DNA from 4 places in the Roseateles sp. DAIF2 genome. Region 3 is predicted to be linked to each of the others. Evidence: predicted binding sites of a transcription regulator. Region 3 holds the regulator's gene; each other region holds the start of a gene.
The links. Region 3 encodes FNR, which switches genes on or off when oxygen is low (the NO sensors DNR and NnrR bind a similar motif). Its sites were predicted from a motif close to TTGATNNNNATCAA; they were not measured.
Positions count from the first base shown of each region.

Region 1: G8A07_RS16715 (MBL fold metallo-hydrolase RNA specificity domain-containing protein) is a predicted target of FNR. The motif match lies at 1,598-1,611, and genes of this name have one in related genera.
Region 2: G8A07_RS04850 (OmpW family protein) is a predicted target of FNR. The motif match lies at 1,331-1,344, and genes of this name have one in related genera.
Region 4: cyoA (ubiquinol oxidase subunit II) is a predicted target of FNR. The motif match lies at 2,327-2,340, and genes of this name have one in related genera.

Region 1 covers NZ_CP049919.1:3,604,072-3,607,816, reverse strand. Annotated here, with positions in the region: gene G8A07_RS16720 (DUF4010 domain-containing protein) at 1-167, opposite strand, end outside; gene G8A07_RS16715 (MBL fold metallo-hydrolase RNA specificity domain-containing protein) at 187-1,551, opposite strand; gene G8A07_RS16710 (DEAD/DEAH box helicase) at 1,679-3,151, opposite strand; gene G8A07_RS16705 (response regulator transcription factor) at 3,434-3,745, shown strand, end outside.
Region 2 covers NZ_CP049919.1:1,034,571-1,038,315, reverse strand. Annotated here, with positions in the region: gene G8A07_RS04860 (TlyA family RNA methyltransferase) at 1-347, shown strand, start outside; gene metF (methylenetetrahydrofolate reductase [NAD(P)H]) at 344-1,177, shown strand; gene G8A07_RS04850 (OmpW family protein) at 1,448-2,098, shown strand; gene pepQ (Xaa-Pro dipeptidase) at 2,253-3,599, opposite strand.
Region 3 covers NZ_CP049919.1:2,241,834-2,245,578, forward strand. Annotated here, with positions in the region: gene ccoG (cytochrome c oxidase accessory protein CcoG) at 1-1,188, shown strand, start outside; gene G8A07_RS10425 (hypothetical protein) at 1,211-1,474, shown strand; gene G8A07_RS10430 (hypothetical protein) at 1,478-1,765, shown strand; gene fnr (fumarate/nitrate reduction transcriptional regulator Fnr) at 2,177-2,998, opposite strand; gene hemN (oxygen-independent coproporphyrinogen III oxidase) at 3,093-3,745, shown strand, end outside.
Region 4 covers NZ_CP049919.1:2,614,765-2,618,509, reverse strand. Annotated here, with positions in the region: gene G8A07_RS12095 (class III extradiol ring-cleavage dioxygenase) at 122-931, shown strand; gene G8A07_RS12090 (MFS transporter) at 980-2,296, opposite strand; gene cyoA (ubiquinol oxidase subunit II) at 2,400-3,479, shown strand; gene cyoB (cytochrome o ubiquinol oxidase subunit I) at 3,509-3,745, shown strand, end outside.

The DNA.
Region 1 (3,745 bases), 1.4 Mb from region 3:
GCCACGGAGACCAGGGTGAAGCTGCGCAGCCCGGCGGCCTCGCGTCCGGGGCCATGACCCTTGCGGCGCTCGCGCTCCAGGCCCACCAGCAGGCCTCCGCCCAGCGCCACCAGCAGCCCCACCGCCAATGGCGCCGGTGGGCCAAGCGCCGCCTGCCAGTCGCTCATCGGAGGTGCCGCGTGCTGCTCACAGGCTCACGGTTTCGCCATGCTGAGGCACGCGCACACGCCAGCCCAGTTCGTCCTGAATGCGGCTGCGCAGCGCGTCGCTGGCGGCCGGCTCGCCATGCACGACAAACACCTGCTCGGGCGCGCGATCCAGCTTGCGCATCCAGGCCATCAGGCCTTCGGCATCGGCATGGCCCGAGAAGCCTTCCAGATGGCTGACCTCAGCATTGACCGGCACATATTCGCCCTGCAGCTTAATCTCGCGGTCGCCCGCGATCATCTTGGCGCCGCGGCTGCCGCCGACCTGGAAGCCTGGGAAGACGATGTGGTGACGCGCTCCAGGCGCCAGGGTCTTCAGATAGTTCAGCACCCGCCCGCCGGTGGCCATGCCGCTGGCCGAGATGATGATGCTGGGCCGCGTGATGGCGCGCACGGCCGCCTTCAGCGACTCGGCCGGCTTGCTGATGATGCTGACGCCTTCGTCCAGGGTGGCCAGCTCGTGTGGCGCGATGCGCAGCAGACGGCCGTGATGGCGTGTGATCTCGGTGGCCTGGGCGGCCATCGGGCTGTCCAGCAGGATGGGCAGATGGTGAGGCAGTTCGCCCGCGGCCCGCAGGCGTTGCAGCACCAGCAGCAGCGCTTGCGCCCGCCCGACCGCGAAGCTGGGCAGTAGCACGCTGCCGCCGCGGCGCAGGGTATCGCGAATGATTTGGCCCAGGCGGGCCTGCACATCCTCGGCCGGGTGCAGACGGTTGCCATAGGTCGACTCGATCAGCAGCACCTCGGCGCCCTGGGCCTGCTGCGGTGGCGGCATCAGCAGGTCGTTGGTGCGACCCAGGTCGCCGGAGTAAAGCAGGCTGCGCCCGGCGCCGGTCTCGACACGGATCGCGCAGGCGCCCAGCAGATGGCCGACCGGGGTGAAGCGGATCTCGCAGTCCTTGAGGCGCAGCCGGCCGTCGCGCGGCAGGCCGACGAAATGGGTCAGAACCTTCCTTGCGTCAGCACTGCTGTAGAGCGGCAGGGCCTTGTCGTGACGGCTGGTGTGGAAGCGGTTGGCGCGGCGCGCATCCTCTTCCTGCAGCTTGGCGGCGTCGAGCAGCAGCACCTCGCACAGATCGCGCGTGGCGCCGGTCGAGAAAATCTGGCCCTGGTAGCCCTGGCGCAGCAGCGCCGGCAGATAGCCGCTGTGGTCCAGATGGGCATGTGAGAGCAGCACGGCGTCAAGGCTGTTGGCCGGCACGCCCAGCGGTGCCCAGTTGCGTTCGCGCAGCGCCTTGTAGCCCTGGAACAGGCCGCAGTCGAGCAGCAGACGCTGTCGGCCGGTGTCCAGCAGATGGCGCGAGCCGGTTACCGCATCGGCGGCACCTAGAAAGGTCAGCTTCATGGGGTGTCCTCCGCGCTGCATTCCAGCATAGCCTTCGAGGACGGACTTGATAAATGGCAAGCGGATGCCGCGAGCGGGCACAAAAAAGCCCGGCCGAGGCCGGGCTTTGGGCAGGAGCCGCTTGTTTTCAGCGCTTGGGCTGGGTCAGGCGTCCACCGCCGCCCTGTCCGCCACCGCCACCGCCACTGCGCTGGCCACCGCCGCCCTCGCGGCGCGGCTGAGCGCCGCCACCGCCACCATTGCCACGGCCGCCGTTGGCCTGCTGGCCGCGCCCCTGGCCGCCGCCGCTACCCTGCGGACGACCGCCGCCGTTCTGGCCCGGGCGTCCACCCTGGCCGCCACGACCACCGCCACCGCCGCCACCCCGGCCGCCGGCCGGGTTCGGCGCGCGGCCGCGGCTGCCGTTCGGGTTCAGCACCATGCGGCCCAGCACGATGGGCTCGGGCTTCTCGCCGACCGGCGGCTCGAAACCGGGCACGGCTTCCTTCGGGATCTCGCGCTTGATCAGCTTCTCGATGTCGCGCAGGAAACCCTGCTCGTCGACGCAGACCAGGCTGACCGCCTCGCCCTGCGCGCCGGCGCGGCCGGTGCGGCCGATGCGGTGCACATAGTCCTCTGGGACGTTGGGCAGCTCGTAGTTGACGACATGGGGCAGCTGATCGATGTCGATGCCGCGCGCCGCGATGTCGGTCGCCACCAGGCAGGTCAGCTCGCCGCTCTTGAACTCGGCCAGCGCCTTGGTGCGGGCACCCTGGCTCTTGTTGCCGTGGATCGCCATCGCACTGATGCCCTGCTCGTTCAGGAAATCGGTCAGGCGGTTCGCGCCATGCTTCATGCGGGTGAAGACCAGCACCTGGTGCCAGTCGCCCGACTTGATCAGGTGCGCCAGCAGGTCCTTCTTGCGCTCGCGGCCGACCGGATGGACCTTCTGCGCGATCGCGTCGTTGGTCTGGTTGCGGCGAGCCACCTCGATCAGCGCCGGCTGGTTCAGCAGGCGGTCGGCGAGGTTCTTGATGTCGTCGCTGAAGGTGGCCGAGAACAGCAGGCTCTGCTTCTTCTGCGGCAGGATCGCCAGCACCTTCTTGATGTCATGGATGAAGCCCATGTCCAGCATGCGGTCGGCCTCGTCCAGCACCAGGATCTCGACCTTGGACAGGTCCAGCGTGCCCTGCATGTGGTGGTCCAGCAGGCGGCCGGGCGTGGCGACCAGGATGTCGACGCCGTCGCGCAGGCGGTTCACCTGCGGCTGCATGCCGACGCCGCCGAACATCACCATGCTGGTCAGCGGCAGGTACTTGCCGTAGGTCTTGACGCTTTCCTCGACCTGGGCGGCCAGCTCGCGGGTCGGGGTCAGCACCAGGGCGCGCACCATGTGCTTGCCGCGGGCGTTCTTGACCGCCGGCGTGGCGGACAGGCGATGCAGCATCGGCAGGGTGAAGCCGGCGGTCTTGCCGGTGCCGGTCTGTGCGCCGGCCATCAGGTCGCCGCCCTTGAGGACGGCGGGGATGGCTTGGGCCTGGATCGGGGTGGGGGAGGTGTAGCCGGCGTCGGCGATGGCCTTCAGCAGCGGCGCTGCGAGGCCCAGGGAATCGAATGTCATTGACTGCAATGTGAGCACGGTGCCCTGTGAGTGCGGCCGCGCGGCATCATGTGCCACGCCAGTCTTCGGGCCGCACAAGGAGCGTGCGTGGGGCTCAAAAAACAAACGCTGCGCAAAGACTGTTGTGCGCAGCGTCAGCCGGCATTGTAGCCGGGCGACGGCGGGGCGGTCTGCGCCATGTGTCAAGCGCAGGTAAATAGCGGGTGAGTTGCCGCCATCTTCCAAAAAACGAACACATGCCCGGGCCCTAGGCTTGCCGCCATTCCAATCAGAAGTCTCCCCATGTTCCAGCCCGACCCCGATGTGCTGCAAGCCCGCCTCCTGTTGTGTGATCCCGATGCGACGACCCGTTCGATGCTGTGCGAGGCGCTGACGGTCTGGGGCTATCAGCTGACCGTGGCCGGCGACACCGCGGCGCTGGAGGAGGCGCATGGTGGTCGCTACGAGCTGCTGCTGCTCGATCCGCAGGACGCGCAGGGCCGCGGCTGGCAGCGCCTGGGCGCGCTGCGCACGCGCTCCCGGGTGCCGATCCTCGCGCTCTTGGGCGAGAACGCGGTGCTGGACCGGGTGCTGGCGCTGGAGTTGGGCGCCGAT
Region 2 (3,745 bases), 1.2 Mb from region 3:
CGCTGGAGAACACGCATGTGCGCGAGTACGTCCCCGGTCAGACCTTCGCGCTGATCGTCGGCGACCTGAGCTTCATCTCCATGCTCGGCGAGCTGGCGCGCATCGCCCCCTGGCTGGCGCCCGCCGGCCATCTGCTGTTGCTGATCAAGCCGCAGTTCGAGCTGGGCAAGAAGGCCCTGAACAAGGGCGGGCTGATCAAGGACCGCAAGCAGTACGCCGAACTCGAACAACGCGCGAAGGCGGCGGTCGATGCGATCGGCTCCCTTCAGCAGCGCGGCTGGTTCGAAAGCCCCGTCACCGGCGGTGACGGCAACACCGAATTCTTTCTCTGGGTTCAAGCCACATGAGCACCCCCCCCGTCAGCTTCGAATTCTTCCCTCCCAATACGCCGGTCGGCACCGAGAAGCTCAAGACCGTGGTGCAGGAGCTGGGCACCCTCAAGCCCCAGTACTTCAGCGTCACCTACGGCGCCGGCGGCGCCACCCGCGACAAGACCCTGGCCACGGTGATGGGCATCGCCGCGACCGGCTTCGAGGCCGCGCCGCATCTGTCCTGCGTCGGCTCGACACGCGAGAGCATCGCCGAGATCCTGGCCACCTACCGCGCGCAAAACATCCGCCGCATCGTCGCGCTGCGCGGCGACCTGCCCAGCGGCACCGCCACCGCCGGCGAGTTCCGCTATGCGGCCGAGCTGGTGCGCTTCATCCGCGAGACCCAGGGCCCGGACTGGAAGATCGAGGTGGCGGCCTATCCCGAATACCACCCGCAGCAGCGCTACGCGGCCAAGGACCTGCAGCATTTCGCCGACAAGATGCGCGCCGGCGCCACCGCGGCGATCACGCAGTTCTTCTTCAATCCGGACGCTTACTTCCACTTCGTCGACGCCGCGCGCAAGCTGGGCGTCGAGGCGCCGATCATCCCGGGCATCATGCCCTTCCACAACTACGGCCGCATCGCCCAGTTCGCGGCGCGCGACGGCATCGAGATCCCGCGCTGGGTCGCGCTGAAGATGGAAGGCTATATGGACGACAGCGCCTCGATCCGCGCCTTCGGCCTGGACGTGATCACCCAGCTCTGCGAACGCCTGATCGCCGGCGGCGTGCCCGCGATCCACTTCTATACGCTGAACCAGTCCGCGCTGACCCTGGAACTGTGCAAACGCCTCAAGCTCGGCTGAGAGGCCAGGGGACTTTCTGCTGCGCCGCCACCATGCGTCGTTGGTCGGACGCTCGGGGTCCTCACGTACAGGAAGTACGTTCCGGTCCCTGCGCTCCGTCCGCCTAGCCTGTCGCCGGCTCGCGACGAAAGCCCCCTAGCCTCTGCGCCTTTATTGACCCATCTCAAGTCGGCCGGCCCCTCCCCGCGAGGGGCCGGCCGCTTTTGCGTCAGCGCAAGGCTGTGGCGCGGGGCGGCTTTTCCAATGGCTTCATCCACTAGGAGCCATTGAATGACAAAGTCTCATCAACAACACAAGATCCTCGCCCTCGCTGCCGCCGCCTTCGGCCTGCTGGGTGCCGCCAGCGCCGTCCAGGCCCAGCAGCAACAAACCGCCACGGCCGAAGGCCCCTGGCTGGTGCGCGCCCGCGTGGTGCACCTCGACTCGGCCAACAAGGACTCGACCGGCCTGAACCTGGCGATCAACAACAAGGCCATCCCCGAGGTCGACATCAGCTACTTCTTCACGCCCAACTGGGCGGCCGAGCTGATCCTGACCTATCCGCAAAAGCATGACCTGAAGGCCGGCGGCAACAAGATCGGCAGCCTCAAGCACCTGCCCCCGACCTTGAGCCTGCAGTACCACTTCGCCCCCAGCGCGACCTTCCGTCCCTATGTGGGCGCCGGCATCAACTACACGCGCTTCTCCAGCGTCAACTTCGATCCCGCCGTGCAGGCCGCGCTGGCGCCCAGCATCAAGAAGAACAGCTACGGCCTCTCGCTGCAGGCCGGCGCCGACATCGAGATCGCGAAGAACCTGTACCTGAACGTCGACATCAAGAAGGTCAAGATCGACACCGACGTGTCCTCCAAGGGAAGCAAGGTCGGCAGCTTCAAGGTCGACCCGGTGCTGTTCGGCATCGGGCTGGGCATGCGCTTCTGACGGATGCCGCCCAACGCGGCGGCATTTCAGCAAGCCTCGCCGCCCGATGGCGCGAGCGCGCAGCCTAGCCAAGCGGCACCCGAGGATCCGGCTCCGCCGGTCCTGCGGGTGCGCCCCCTGGAGGGGGCCGGCGAAGCCGGTAGGGGGTGGTCCGTCAAGCCGCCGCGAACGCGTCCCGGGTCAGGTTCTCCGGCGCCTGATCCGCCTCGCGGCAGGCCACATCGTCCTCGATGCGCACGCCGCCGAAGCGGGCCAGGTGCTCGACCAGGCCCCAGTCGATCGCGGCGCCGGCCGGCGTGGCGGCCAGCTTCTTCAGCAGGGTCGGGATGAAATACAGACCCGGCTCGATGGTCACCACCATGCCGGGCTGCAGCACGCGGGTCAGGCGCAGATAGGGATGGCCCTCGGGCTTGGCCGCCGGCGCGCCGGTCTCGTCGGCCATGAAGCCGCCGATGTCGTGCACCTGCAGGCCCAGCAGATGGCCGATGCCATGCGGGAAGAAGGTGCTGGTGACGCGCTGCTCGACCAGCGCCTCGGGGCTGCTCAGCCCCTTTTTCACGATGCCCTGCTCCACCAGGATGCGCGCGATATGGCGATGCGTGCTCAGGTGGATGTCGCGGTAGTCGACGCCGGCACGCACCTCGTCCACCAGCGCCAGCTGCGCCCGCTCCATCGCGGCCAGCAGCGCGTCGAAGCGCTCGTCGCGCCCCAGGCTCCAGGTGCGCGTGATGTCCGAGGCATAGCCGTTCACCTGCGCGCCCGCATCGATCAGCAGCGCGCGCGATTCGGCCGGCGGGCGGCTGTCCTGGTACTGGTAATGCAGCACCGCGCCATGCTCGTTGAGCGCGACGATGTTGGAGTACGGCAGGTCGCGGTCGGTATGGCCGCTGGCCGCCAGGTAGGCGCGATGGATGTCCAGCTCGGACGCGCCGGCCTCGAAGGCCGCCTTGGCCGCCAGATGCGCCGGCACCGCGCGGCGCTGCGCGGCACGCATCTGTTCCAGCTCGTAGGCGCTCTTCACCGCGCGCCGGTAATGCAGCAGGTGCAGCAGGTCCTGCGGGTTGTTGGGCACCACGCCGGCGATCGCCGCGTCGGCCTCGCCGATGATGGCGGCACGCCCCCCTGCCGCCACCTGCAGATGACGCGCCGCATCCTCCGGCTGGCTGATCACGATCAGCTCGAAATGCTCGACCCAGAAGCCGCTCGGGTCGCTGGGCGGCACATGCCAGTAATCGTCCGGCTGGTAATAGACCAGGCGCGGCTTGTGGCCCGGCCGGATCAGCAGCCAGCTGTACGGGTTGGCCGTCAGCGGCAGCCAATGCTTGAAATGCGGATTGGGCTGGAACAGATAGGGCCGGTCATCGAGGAAGGCGTACTTCTCGATGCCGGAAGCAATCAACAGCGCGTCATAGCCGCAACGCGCCAGGGCCGACTCGGCCTGGATCTGCAGGGCGGCGAGGTGGGCGGCGTAGAGATGGGAGGCAGAGTTGGTGTGGTCCATGGAGGGCATTCTCGCTCGCGCGGAGAAATGTCAGGCCAGAACGATCTTGCTTAGAGCAAAGAGCAATCGTGGCGTCGGTATCAGATGCCAGAGCTGCCACGTTCACAGGTATTTTGTTGGCATAGTTCCATCGCACTAGGGACTTG
Region 3 (3,745 bases):
GACTTCATCTACCTGACGGCGCTGCTGCTGATCTCGGCCTATGCGCTGTTCTTCTTCACCGCGGTGGCGGGGCGCCTGTGGTGCGGCTATGCCTGCCCGCAGACGGTCTACACCGAGATCTATATGTGGGTGGAGCAGAAGTTCGAGGGCGACCGCATCGCGCGCATGCGCCTGGATGCCGGCCCCTGGAACTGGAACAAGCTCTGGCGCAAGGGCGGCAAGCAGGCCGCCTGGATCGCGATCGGCCTGTGGACCGGCTTCACCTTCGTCGGCTATTTCACGCCGATCCGCGAGCTGGGCCGCGAGGTGCTGTCCTTCGGCCTCGGTCCCTGGGAATGGTTCTGGGTGCTGTTCTATGGCTTCGCCACCTATGGCAATGCCGGCTATATGCGCGAGCAGGTGTGCAAGTACATGTGCCCCTACGCGCGCTTCCAGAGCGCGATGTTCGACAAGGACACGCTGATCATCAGCTACGACGCCGAGCGCGGCGAACCCCGCGGCTCGCGCTCGAAGAAGGCCGACCCCAAGGCCCAGGGCCTGGGCTCCTGCATCGACTGCACCCTGTGCGTGCAGGTCTGCCCGACCGGCATCGACATCCGCCAGGGCCTGCAGTACGACTGCATCGGCTGCGCCGCCTGCATCGACGTCTGCAACGACGTGATGGACAAGATGGCCTATCCACGCGGTCTGATCCGCTACGACACCGAGAACGGCCTGTCCCAGCACCTGAACCGTGGCGAACGCTGGCGCCGCGTGCTGCGGCCGCGCGTGCTGGTCTACGGCGCGATCCTGCTGCTGCTGTCCGGCGCGATGCTGGCCAGCCTGGCGCTGCGCACGCCCTTCCGGGTCGACGTGCTGCGCGACCGCGCCGCACTGGCGCGCCAGATCGAGGACGGCGTGATCGAGAACGTCTACCGCCTGCAGGTGATGAACGCGACCGAGAAGCCGCAGCGCTACGAGATCGAGGCCGACGGCCTGCCGGGCCTGGCGTTGAGCCGGCCGGTGGCCCTGACCCTGGCGCCCGCCGAGGCGCGCTGGGTCTCGCTGGCGCTGCGTCTGCCGCCCGAGGGCGCGGCCGCGGCCGGCGCCGGCGCCCATGTGATCCATTTCGAGATCCGCCGCCTGGCCTCGGACGAGGACGAGGCGCGCGGCCTGCGCGAGAAGTCCACCTTCGTCGTGCCCCGCTGACCCGCCCAACCGGAGACCCCGCATGAGCATGAATGGCAACAACAGCAACGGGCCCGTCGGCCAGGCGACGCCGCGCCCCTGGTGGCGCGTCGGCATGATGTGGCTGGTGATCGGCGGGCCCAGCGCGGTGGTGCTGGCCTCCTTCGTGACCCTGGCGCTGGCGCTGGCGCATCCGGATCCGGTGATCGAGGCGAAGCGGGTCGACCCCTCGGCCGACCTGCGTCAGACCCAGGCCGAGCAGCCGGCGATGAAGGCCCGCAACCACGCCGCCACCGGCGGCCTCTGAGCGATGGGCCGCCGCGCCGGTCCGCCGCTGGCGCCCGTCGCGCCGCGGTTGCGGCCACAGCCGCAGATTCAACAACGTCTGCGCCGGCGGCTGATGGCGGCGCTGTGGCCGTCCTTCCTGATGGCCGCGGTGCTGGAGGGCCTGGTGTTCAGCCTGCTCGACCCGACCCTGCTGGAGCCGCGCATCGCTGCGGCCGGCCTGCCGCCGCTGGCGCTCTACAGCCTGGCCTTTCTGGGCTTCTGGGCCATCACGGCGTTGTCGTCCGGGTTGAGTCTGTTGCTAGCCGACTGAGGCGCGGGCGGGATCGGCGAAGAGCGCAGGAGGGCGGGCAGGCCTGCTGCTGCCTGCCAGGGCCTCGCGGCCCTGGCTTTCGCCAGGCACCGGAAGTCCACCGGACTTCCGGTGTCCGGGCTCAATCCCCCGGCCGCTGCGCGGCCTCCTCCTTGACCTCCGCATCAGGCCCACCCACCCTCCTGCGTGCGCCCTGTGGCCGATATGGGGCGTCGTCGAAGAGGCGCTGCGCCGCCAGAGCCGGGTTGCGGGTGTGCGCGCTTGCGCAGGTTAAGGAGGAGGGCCGCAGCGCGGCCCGGGGGACACGGAGCAAGCGCGTGCACCCGCAGCCCGGCGATCGCCCGAGCGTCCCACGACCGAACCATAAGAAAAGCGCCCCGCAGGGCGCTTCATCGTTGCAACATCGACCTCTCAACAGTTCGTGCTGTTCACCAGCCGTTGCAGGCCCGCCTGGTCGACGATGCGGATCTGGCGCTGCTTCACCTCCAGCAGGCCGTCCTCCTGGAACTTGGAGAAGGTGCGGCTGACCGTCTCCAGCTTCAGACCCAGGTAGCTGCCGATCTCCTCGCGCGTCATGCGCAGCACCAGGCTGGAGGCCGAGAAGCCGCGCGCCTGCAGGCGCTGGGTCAGGTTCAGCAGAAAGGCCGCCAGGCGCTCCTCGGCGCGCATGCTGCCGAGCAGCAGCATCACGCCATGGTCGCGCACGATCTCGCGGCTCATGATCTTGTGGAACTGGTGCTGCAGGTCGGTGAACTCGCGCGACAGCTCCTCCAGCTGGCCATAGGGGATCACGCAGACCTGCGAATCCTCCAGCGCGACCGCGTCGCAGCTGTGGCGGTCGTTGCTGATGCCGTCCAGGCCGAGCAGCTCGCCGGCCATCTGGAAACCGGTGACCTGGTCGCGGCCGTCCTCGGCCGAGACGCAGGTCTTGAAGAAGCCGGTGCGCACCGCAAACAGCGACTGGAAGGCATCGCCGGCGCGGAACAGGGTGTCGCCGCGCGCGACGGTGCGGCGCGTGGCGACCAGGGTGTCCAGCTGCTCCAGATCGGTCTTGGACAGGCCCACCGGCAGGCACAGCTCGCGCAGATTGCAGCTGGAGCAGGCGACCTTGAAGGGCTCGGCGCGCAGGGCCGCGTCCTGCGGCGTGGATCGGGTCAGGGTCCGGCCCGTGCATTCGCCATTGGCGGCGGGCGCGGGGCAGGGCGAGGCTTGCTGAAAGGTGGACGACATGATGCTCCTCAAGATGAGGTCCATTGTTGACCCGCCGATGCGCATGAAGCTTGACGTGCATCAAGCGCCGGCCAGCCGGGCTTGGCAAAGTGCGCTCATGCCTAACGCCTGCATCACCCCCACCGCGCCCGCCATCAGCGAGGACCTGCTGCGTCGTTACGACATCGCCGGGCCGCGCTACACCTCGTATCCGACGGCGGACCGCTTCGTCGAGGCCTTCACGGTCCAGCAGTACGAGCAGGCGCTGGCGCAGCGCGCCAGCGGCGCGCTGGTCGGCGGCGGCGCGCCGCTGTCGCTGTATGTGCACATCCCCTTCTGCGAATCGGTCTGCTACTACTGCGCCTGCAACAAGGTGATCACGCGCCACCATGAGCGCGCCGGCGAATACCTGCAGGCCCTGCTGGTCGAGATGGACCTGACCCTGGCGCGGCTGGGCCGTGCGCCGCAGGTCTCGCAGCTGCACCTGGGCGGTGGCTCGCCAACCTTCCTGAGCGACACCGAGCTGGGCGACCTGATGACGGCGATCGCCAAGCGCTTTCGCCTGACCGCCGGCGCCGAGGTGTCGATCGAGGTGGACCCGCGCACCGTCACCACCGAGCGTCTGGCGCATCTGCGCGGCCTGGGCTTCAACCGCCTGTCCTTCGGCGTGCAGGACTTCGACGCCGCGGTGCAGAAGGCGGTGCATCGCCAGCAGAGCTATGCGGATGTGGCGGCGCTGATGGCGAGCGCCCGCGCGCTCGGCTTCGAGTC
Region 4 (3,745 bases), 370 kb from region 3:
CTGGCCGGGCTTTGTCATTCCGCTCTTGCGTATTTTTGAATGCAGCGCTCAACAGCCCTGCGCCATGCGGAGCCCGCCAAGGTTCAGACTGAAGGCCAGCATCACAAAAGGCAGGCCCCCGATGACCGGCAGCACCCGACTCCCCACCTACTTCCTCTCCCACGGCGGCGGCCCCTGGCCCTATATGGACGGGCCGTTCCGCGAGAACTTCCACGCGCTGGAGGTCTCGCTGAAGCGCATCCCGCAGGAACTCGGTGCGACACCGCGCGCGGTGCTGATGATCTCCGGCCATTGGGAGACGCCCGGCTTCGAGGTGATGGCGGCCGAGCGGCCCGGCATGGTCTACGACTACGGCGGCTTCCCGCCCCACACCTACCAGGTCAAGTACCCGGCGCCCGGCGATCCGGCGCTGGCGCGGCGCGTGCTCGCGCTGATCGAGTCCGCCGGCCTGCCCGGCGCGCTGAACGAAAGCCAGGGCTTCGACCATGGCGCCTTCACCACCATGGTTCCGATGTACCCGGCGGCCGAGATGCCGCTGGTGCAGCTCTCGCTGCAACAGGGCTATGACCCGGCCGCGCACCTGGCCCTGGGCCGGGCGCTGGCGCCGCTGCGCGACGAGGGCATCCTGATCGTCGGCAGTGGTCTGAGCTATCACAACCTGCGCGCCTTCGGCCCGGCCGCCAAGGCCGCCTCGGGCGCCTTCGACGCCTGGCTGCAGCAGACCCTGCTGCGGGAATCTCCCGAGGCCCGCAGCGCCGCCTTGTTGCGCTGGAGCGACGCCCCGGCGGCCCGTCTGGCGCACCCGCGGGAGGACCATCTGCTGCCCCTGATGGTCGCGGTGGGGGCCGCGGAGGGCGAAACGGGCTCGCTGATCTATCACGAGGCCGCCTTCATGGGCGGGGTCACGGCCTCCAGCTTCCGCTTCGGCTGAACAAAAAACGGGCCCCGCGGGGCCCGTTTCGGATTGCCGGAGCGGCGCTCAGTCGCGCTGCGCCAGGCTCTTGTTGATGCGCAGCGCGGCCAGGGTGCAGGCGGCGCCGGACAGCAGGTACAGGCTCACCGCGCCCAGGCCGAAGCGGGCCGACAGGCCCAGGGCCACCAGCGGCGCGAAGGCGGCGCCGATCAGCCAGGCCAGATCGGCGGTCAGCGCGGCGCCGGTGTAGCGCAGGCGCGGCAGGAAGTTCGAGGTCACCGCGCCGGCCGACTGGCCGTAGGACAGGCCCAGCAGCACGAAGCCGAACAGGATGAACAGGTCCTGGCCGCGCGCGCCGCCGTCCAGCAGCCAGGGCGCCACCAGGCTGAACAGCCCGATCGCCACCGCCAGCCCGCCCAGGGTGCTGCGCCGGCCGATGCGATCGGCCAGGATGCCCGACAGCGGCATCGCCGCGGCCGCCAGCAGCGCACCGACCAGTTGCACCGCCAGGAAGGCCCCGATGTCCTGGCTGGAATGCAGCATCACCCAGGACAGCGGGAACACCGTGACCAGGTGGAACAGCGCATAGCTGGCCAGGGCCGCGAAGGCGCCGATCACCACATTGCCGCCCTGCTCGCGCATCAGCTCGCCGACGTCGCAGGGCTCCAGCTCGCGCTCGCCCAGCTCACGCTCGTACTCATGCGTCACCACCAGGCGCAGCCGGGCGAACAGCGCGACCACGTTGATCGCGAAGGCGGCGAAGAAGGGGAAGCGCCAGCCCCATTCCAGGAAGTCGTTGCTGGACAGATGGCCCCAGAGGTAGGCGAACAGGCCGCAGGCCACCAGGAAGCCCAGCGGCGCGCCCAGCTGGCCCAGCATCGCGTACCAGCCGCGCCGGTGCGGCGGCGCGTTCAGCGCCAGCAGCGAGGGCAGGCCGTCCCAGGACCCGCCCTGGGCCAGGCCCTGGCCGATGCGGCAGGCCGCCAGCATGCCGATCGCCGCGGCGCCGGCACTCGCGTAGCCGGGCAGCAGGGCCATGCCGGCGGTGGAGCTGCCGAGCAGGAACAGGGCCACGGTCAGCTTGACACTGCGGCCGTATCGGCGCTGAATCTCCATCCCCGCGAGCGTGCCCAGCGGCCGCACGATGAAGGCCAGCGAAAACAAGGCGAACGAGAACAAGGTCCCTTCGAGCCGCCCCATGTGGGGGAAAAACACCGCCGGGAAAACCAGCGCGGATGCGATCCCGTAGACGAAGAAATCGAAGTATTCGGAGGCGCGACCGATGACCACGCCCACCGCGATATCCCCGGGTGCGAGGCTGTCGGCAGGGCCCTGTTGGGCTTCGGGCACCAGCGACGAATTGAGAGTACTGCTGCTGTTCATGTCTCCTGCCTGGGACAAAATGTCCAATCGTTGATTTGGGTCAATCAAGATACATTCGCGCCCGACGCGCAACTAGCGTTTTCCCGCCGGTCTGGTTTTCCCGATGACGTCCAATTCCTCTCCTTTCAAGAGCATTCTGCTCCGCCTCGGCCTGCTACTGGCGGGTCTTCTGCCGTTGGCGGGCTGCAATATGGTGGTGATGAAGCCCTCCGGCGATATCGCCGTGCAGCAGGCCGATCTGATCATCACCTCCACCCTGTTGATGCTGGTCATCATCGTACCGGTGATCGCCTTGACCATCCTGTTCGCCTGGCGCTACCGCCAGGCCAACAAGTCGGCCGCCTACGAGCCCGACTGGGACCATTCCACCCGGCTGGAACTGGTGATCTGGGGCGCACCGCTGCTGATCATCATCGCGCTGGGCGCGATCACCTGGATCAGCACCCACAAGCTGGACCCCTACCGCCCGCTGGACCGCATCGACGCCGAGCGTCCGGTCCCGGCCGATGTGCAGCCCCTGATCGTCGAGGTCGTGGCGCTGGACTGGAAATGGCTGTTCCTCTACCCGCAGCAGGGCATCGCCACGGTCAACGAGCTGGCCGCGCCGGTGGACCGCCCGATCCAGTTCAAGCTGACCTCGTCCACCGTGATGAACGCCTTCTACGTGCCGGCCCTGGCCGGCATGATCTACGCGATGCCCGGCATGGAAACCAAGCTGCACGCGGTGATCAACAAGGTTGGCGTCTACGACGGCTTCTCGTCGAACTTCAGCGGTGACGGCTTCTCGCACATGCGCTTCAAGTTCCACGGCATGTCCGAATCGGACTTCGCCAGCTGGGTCGAGCGCAGCAAGGCCGAGGGCAGCCAGCTGACCCGCGCCGACTACCTGGCGCTGGAAAAGCCCAGCGGCAAGGAGCCGGTGCGCCGCTACGCCAGCGTGGCCAACGGCCTGTACGACGCGATCGTGAATCGCTGCGTTGACGGCAGCAAGATGTGCATGGCCCAGATGATGGCCATCGACGCCGCCGGCGGCGGCGGCAAGGGCGCGATCGACGGCCTGGCCAGCAAGCCCTGGGGCGATGAAGGGCAGCGCACCTATGTGTCGGCCCTGTGCACGCCCGAGAACGCCGGCGACTTCGCACCGCGCAACCAGGCCCAACAATCGCCGTCGCAGCTGCGCTGAGGCAGCCGCCCCAATCCCGAGTATTTGTTATGCAAGATCTGAACAAGCTCGTGTTCGGCCGCCTCGGCTGGGATGCGATTCCCCATGACCCGATCATCTGGGCCACCTTCGCGATGGTCGCGATCGGCGGCACCGTGATGCTGGCCCTGATGACGCGCTACCGCGCCTGGGGCCCGCTGTGGCGCGACTGGCTGACCAGCATCGACCACAAGAAGATCGGCATCATGTACATCATCCTGGGCCTGGTGATGCTGCTGCGCGGCTTC